One region of the Geobacillus zalihae genome, then DNA from elsewhere that is predicted to be linked to it. Evidence: predicted binding sites of a transcription regulator. Region 1 holds the regulator's gene; each other region holds the start of a gene.
The links. Region 1 encodes Rex, which represses fermentation and respiration genes when NADH is low (regulators of the CRP and FNR family bind a similar motif). Its sites were predicted from a motif close to TTGTGAAATATTTCACAA; they were not measured.
Positions count from the first base shown of each region.

Region 2: QWV57_RS02585 (L-lactate dehydrogenase) is a predicted target of Rex. The motif match lies at 1,118-1,135, and genes of this name have one in related genera.
Region 3: QWV57_RS03695 (DUF2249 domain-containing protein) is a predicted target of Rex. The motif match lies at 1,326-1,343, and genes of this name have one in related genera.

Region 1 is NZ_CP129217.1:254,912-257,112, reverse strand. Features, by position in the region: gene tatC (twin-arginine translocase subunit TatC) at 1-441, opposite strand, end outside; gene tatA (twin-arginine translocase TatA/TatE family subunit) at 462-614, opposite strand; gene QWV57_RS01395 (redox-sensing transcriptional repressor Rex) at 632-1,273, opposite strand; gene moaC (cyclic pyranopterin monophosphate synthase MoaC) at 1,289-1,777, opposite strand; gene QWV57_RS01385 (ABC-F family ATP-binding cassette domain-containing protein) at 1,874-2,201, shown strand, end outside.
Region 2 is NZ_CP129217.1:512,123-514,323, reverse strand. Features, by position in the region: gene QWV57_RS02585 (L-lactate dehydrogenase) at 141-1,094, opposite strand; gene QWV57_RS02580 (ABC transporter permease) at 1,240-2,025, opposite strand; gene QWV57_RS02575 (ABC transporter permease) at 2,029-2,201, opposite strand, start outside.
Region 3 is NZ_CP129217.1:716,456-718,656, reverse strand. Features, by position in the region: gene QWV57_RS03705 (nitric-oxide reductase large subunit) at 1-233, opposite strand, end outside; gene QWV57_RS03700 (Crp/Fnr family transcriptional regulator) at 466-1,158, shown strand; gene QWV57_RS03695 (DUF2249 domain-containing protein) at 1,395-1,628, shown strand; gene QWV57_RS03690 (DUF2249 domain-containing protein) at 1,632-1,841, shown strand; gene QWV57_RS03685 (hypothetical protein) at 1,838-2,201, shown strand, end outside.

The sequences.
Region 1 (2,201 bases):
GCCGATCATTTGTTGAACCCCTAGTTGGTCAGCCAGCTGGCTCATAAATCGAACGACAAACGGAAACAAGACGAAATAAGCGAAGCTGACGCCTGCTAAAAAAAGAACGATCGACGCCGGGATATAGCTTAACGTCACTTTCCGCTCTTTTTCATACAGACCGGGGCTGACAAACGCCCAAATTTGATACAACAGCACCGGAGCCGACAGTACAGCCGCGATGACAAAGGCAAACTGAAAATACACTTTAATCGGATCGGTGAGGCGGAAGGCGTTCATGGTCAAATGCTTCGCCTCGGCCGTTCGCTGCAAATACAAAATGACATCATCGACAAAAAAGAAACTAACGACAAGCGCCGCAGCAAAAAAGATGAGCACGATGATGAGCCGTTTTCGCAGTTCACCCAGATGCTCATACACCGACATTTCTTTGTCATTCATTGTTTCCCCATCCTGCCTTGTCATCGGTCGGTTTTCGTTTCTTCGTCATCAGCGAGCCCTTTTGTGGCGTCTTTAAACTCGCGAAGCGACTGGCCGAACGACCGCCCCAACTCCGGCAGCTTTTTCGTGCCAAACAGCAACAAAATCACAGCAACGAGCAACAAATATTTCATGTGTTGTTCTCTCCTTTTTACGATGGCGATGGATAGTTTTTCAAAAAATAGACGAGCGACTGCAGCTCAATGGCTAAATCGATATGATGGACGCGAATATGGTTCGGCACGTTCAACCGCGCCGGAGTAAAGTTTAAAATGCCTTTAATTCCTTGCGCGACAAGGCGGTCGGTCAGCGCTTGAGCCGCGGCGGCCGGCACGGTTAAAATGGCGACCGGGATGTTTTCGTGAAGCCGCTCCTCCAACTCATCGAGATGATAGACCGGCACCCCGCCGACTGTCGTCCCTACTTTCCGCTCATCGACATCAAACGCCATCACGATTTTCGTATTGTTGTTTTTCGAAAAATTATAGTTTAAAAAGGCGGTGCCTAAATTGCCGACGCCAAACAAGGCGACTTCGGTCACCTCATCCTCTTCAAGCGTCCGGCGGAAAAACGACAACAAATAATTGACATTATACCCGTATCCCTTTTTGCCAAGCGCGCCAAAATAGGAGAAATCACGGCGGATCGTCGCCGGATCGACTTTCACCGCCTCGCTCAACTCGGCAGAGGAGACGCGTTGCTTGCCGGAAGCGTGCAAGTTTTTCAAAAACCGATAGTAAAGCGGCAGCCGTTTGGCGGTTGCCTGCGGAATTTTCGGTTGTTCGTTGCTCATGATCTCATCCCCTAGCTAATCGGTTTTCCGTCGGTAATGGCCAGACTTCCCGCCCGTTTTTTCGACCAAATACGTCGGACCGATGACCATTCCTTTATCAAGCGCCTTGCACATATCGTACACTGTCAACGCACAGACCGAAGCGGCCGTCAGCGCTTCCATTTCCACTCCTGTGCTCCCTTTCGTTTTCACCGTTGCCGTGATGACGAGCTTATGCGCTTCTCCATCGTTTTCCCAAGCAAAAGCAATGTCCACACCCTTTAACATAAGCGGGTGACACATTGGAATAAGGTCAGCTGTCTTCTTCGCCGCCATCACCCCCGCCACTTGAGCGACGGCGAGCACATCCCCTTTCTCGATCGCATTGCTCGTCATTTTTTCGTAAATTTCCCGGCTGACAGTCACGCTCGTTTGCGCCACAGCCACTCGCACAGTATCTTCTTTGTGCGTAATATCAACCATTTTCGCGCGCCCTTGTTCATTGAAATGAGTGAACGATGACAATACAATCTCCTCCATTTATACACTATACACGATTTTTCATCATTCGTCTTTGACCGTTTTCGCGACTTGCGTTAAACTATTCGCGAGGTGACGGACATGATCATTTTGCAAGTGCACGGGCTCACGAAATATTTCGGCGCTGACCTTATTTTATCGAATATAAAACTAGAAATACAGTCCCGCGACCGAATCGCCCTTGTCGGCCGCAACGGAGCGGGAAAATCGACATTGTTGAAAATCATCGCCGGTGAACTCTCTTTCGACAGCGGCAAAATCATCAAACCAAACCATATCAAAATCGGCTATTTGGCGCAAAACAGCGGGCTCGACTCGCCGCGTTCCATTTGGGACGAAATGCTTGAGGTATTCACCCCGCTTCTAGGACTCGAAAAACAGCTCGCCGAACTCAGCATGCAACTCGGCG
Region 2 (2,201 bases), 260 kb from region 1:
ATATATACGCGGACAACCGGGCGATTATACCGCATGACCCTCCGAACCCTGCTTGAATCGGCAGCACTCCTGTATTCCACCGGATCGCCCGACCCATTTGACAAACCAGCGTCCCGTCAGACGAAGCCAATCGTTGCGCTTTACTGAGCAAAATAGCGCGCCAATACACCTTTTAACGTCGCAGCACTACGGTGGAACCATTTTTTCTCCTCCTCGTCAAGTTCAATTTCAATCACTTCGCGGATGCCATTTCGGTTGATCACAGCAGGCACACCGATGTAGACATCGCGTTCGCCGTATGGGCCGTCCAAGTAAGCGGAAACGGTCAAAATGGCATTTTCATGATGCAAAATGGCGCGCGTCACGCGGGCAAGCCCCATAGCAATCCCGTAGTACGTCGCTCCTTTTTTCTCAATAATTTGGTAGGCGGCATCGCGCACATTGACAAAAATGCGCTCGAGCTCTTTTTGCGCTTCTTCCCCTTTGGACTCGACCAGCTTGCGAATCGGCACGCCGCCGATATCAGCCTGGCTCCAGACCGGGAGTTCAGTGTCGCCATGTTCGCCGATCATATAGGCGTGCACGTTCGTCGGGGCGACGGCGAAATAGTCGCCCAACAAAAAGCGGAACCGCGCCGTGTCCAAAATCGTGCCCGATCCGATTACTCGCTCTTGCGGCAGGCCGCTGAATTTCCACGTCGCGTACGTTAAAATGTCGACCGGATTGGTGGCGACGAGAAACAGTCCTTGAAATCCGGATGCCATGACCGACTCAACGATCGAGCGGAAAATGGCAATGTTTTTGTCCACAAGATCAAGCCGCGTCTCGCCCGGTTTTTGGTTGGCGCCGGCGCAAATGACAACCAAATCGGCATCGCGGCAATCATCGTAATCGCCGTGCCAAATGTCAGCCGGCTTCGGCGCAAATACTTTCCCATGGTTTAAGTCCATCGCATCGCCCTCAGCCTTGTTTTCATTTGCATCGATGAGCACGATCTCATCGGCAATCCCTTGATTCATTAAGGCAAACGCATAACTGGCGCCGACAAACCCGGTGCCGACGACCGCTACCCGATTTCCTCTCCCGTTTTTCATAACTATTCACCTCTTCTTCCTTTTTGTGAATATATTCACATTTTATTTTACGCCATAACATGCTAACGATACAGACAAGGTTGTGTCGATTGCTTGACCATTGTTTGTCATTTTGATGGCAAATGAACAAAAACGGGCGGGGCGCCTAGCTCCCCGTCCCGCGATATCGCCTCACCCCGGCGTTCCAAAGCATGACCGAAACGGTGAAGCAAACCATGCCGACCACTGGGGTGAAAAAGGCATAACTGTACCATTCCTTTTTATCAAGAAAATAAGCAGCTGGATAAACGCCGACAAAGGCAAACGGCAGCACCCACGTTAAAATATAGCGGATGACGCGATGATAAATATCGATCGGGTAGCGGCCATAGCTGCTGATGTTGTACATCATGGGCATGATGGATGTGCGGGCGTCGGCAAAAAAACTGATCGTCGCCAATGAAATGAAAATGCCGGCATAAATCAATGCACCGCCAATGACAAACAAAATAAACACGAAGACATCATACCAATGAAATGAAAGAGACAAGCGGCTGCCGGCATACAGCATAATGATCAGCCCGGGCACAGCGCCAAGCAACGATTCGAGCTCCATCCGCTCCAAAACAATTTGAAACAGGCTGTTTAGCGGGCGCGTCAACACGCGATCCATTTCCCCCTGCACAATATATCGTTCATTAAAATCCCAAAGGTTAAAAAAGGCGCCAAATACGGCATACGGAACAAGAAAAAAACCGTAAATAAACAAAATCTCATCGCGCGACCAGCCGTGAAGCAGCGTCGTATGGCCGAACACGACAAGCAAGAACACTAAGTTCACCGCCTGCGCCATTAAGTCGGACAACCATTCAATGAGCAAATCAGTGCGGTATTGCAATTTTGTCTTCATGTACTGGGCCATATATTGAAAAAAAACAGATACGTAAAACAATGTCTACCCCCCTTGCACAACAAGCCGCTTTTTCGCCACCCGCCATAGCAGCGCGATCGGAAACAATAACAGCACGCACCACGCCGCCTGCGTGAACAATCCATCGCTTACAGCGGCGCCTTGGAAGCTTTCCGTAATGATCATGCTTGGAATATAGCTAATGGCTTGAAATGGCA
Region 3 (2,201 bases), 460 kb from region 1:
TTTTGGAAGACGGCTTGCCCACCGATGATCGTTTCTTTTGTCATCAACACTTCGCCGCTTTCACTGCGCACCTCCTTCGGCCTTGGCGCCATTTCTTTAAAAATCCAATACCCGCCGACAAGCAGGACGGTAAAGCTGATCACAATAGTGAAAATGAGAATCGATTTGAGAAAACTGTTGGTCGTTTGCCGCCCCGGCCGCATGTTGGGGCGAACGGATCGATGAACTTCCATATGAGACAACCTCCTTCTCGTTTGTTCGCCCCCATTGTAGCGTGCTGAACCGAGGACGGTTTGTGAGCTGGGGCAAATGTCTGTTATGATTTATATCACAGCTTTATGGCGTGGGAATGTATACAATGAAGGCAGAAAAGGCCAAACGACGCGGATGTTCAAAAAGAGAAAAGCATTGATGTTCCGTTGTCAGCTGTCACACGTTTGTCACATTTCCAAAGGAGAGAACGCCATGGCGAACCATTGGATGAAAGACCGCTTAAAAGCTGTTCCGTTGTTTCGTGAACTGTCCGATTACGAGCTTGATTCGCTGGTTGCCATTTCCCACGTGCGCGTTTACAAGCCGCGGACGTTCGTCTTTATGCAAGGCGATCCGCTCGAGCGAGTCTATTTCATTCATTCCGGCACGGTAAAAATTTATAAAACGGACTTCAGCGGGAAAGAGCAAATCATCTCGATTTTGCAGACGGGAGAAATGTTTCCGCATGCCGGCTTTTTCTTAAAAGGCACCTATCCGGCCCACGCCGAAGTGGTCGAGGAAGCGACATTGATCGCGATCCCGATCCACGATTTCGAACAAGTGCTGATGGCGAGCCCTGAACTTTGCATAAAACTGTTCCGCGTCATGGGCGAAAAAATCGTCGACTTGCAAAACCGGCTTGAGGCGCAAGTGCTCCATAATACGTACGAACAAATCGTGCTGCTTTTGTTGCGGTTGACGCGCACGAACGCCGTCAAGCAAGGGAAATGGCATCGGCTCACCGCCCATGTGACGAACCGCGAGCTGGCCAACATGATCGGCACCGCCCGGGAAACGGTGAGCCGCACGTTGAGCCAGCTGAAACGGAAAGGGCTGATTGACGTCGACGAACACGGCTTTTATTTGATTGACCGCGAAGGGCTCGAACAAGAAATCTTTTTCTAACTCCTTTTCCCCATCGTCCGGCACCGGTCGGGATGCGCAATGGAGCTGATGGGTTTTCCTTTCAAACACTTGGGCAAGCCCATCTTTCTGAAACATGCTATTCCGCCCTTTCAAACGAAGACGAAACCTTTTTTCCAAAGTGGAATATGTCATGTTTCGGCCGAAAGATGTGAGCTATATCACAACATTCCTCAGTGAAAATGATTATCATGATAGTCAAAAAGGAGGGAAAGCGCATGGGTGTGACGATTGAACTCGATGTGCGCGAAGATTTGCGGCAGAAACGGGAGCCGTTTGAAAAAATTATGAACGCCATTAAGCCGCTCAAACCGGGCGATACGTTCATTTTGCACGCTCCATTCAAGCCGCTGCCGCTGTTTCCGATTATGAAAGCGAAAGGATTTACGTACGAGGCCGAACAAATCGAAAAAAAACATTGGAAAGTAACGTTTGTGAAGCAGGGGGGATGACCGATGATCCTCGATAACCGCGGACTCGAGCCGCCGCAGCCGATGATGCGGACGCTCGCTGCCCTCGCGAAGCTGAATCCTGGGGAGACGCTGACGATCATTAACGACCGCCGCCCGATGTTTTTGTACGAGCAGCTTGATGAGCTCGGCTACCGGCACGAGACGGTCGCACGCGAAGACGGCAGTTTTGAAATCCGCATTACGAAAGGATGAGCAACGTGTTTCCTACTCGCACGGGGACAGAAACAGACGTCCGTCTTCCGTTCTCGTTTATCATGTTCGCCGTGTTGGCGTTCGCCGCGTCGCAGCTTATGTTGCTTGGAGCGATTCCCTCACTTAGCAGCGGCGCGTTCCGGTTGCCGTTCGTGTGGGCGGCGGCCCACCTGGCGTTGCTTGGCTTTGCGTTGATGACGGCCATGGGGGCGATGTATCAGCTCGTTCCGGTCGCCTTTTTGACGCCGATTTGGAGCGAGCGGCTCGGCTTTTGGCAATTTGCAGTGACAGCGGCCGGCATTGTCGCATTTGCCGTAAGCCTGGCGGCGGCGCCAAACCGGGCGTTTCTTCCCAGCTTGT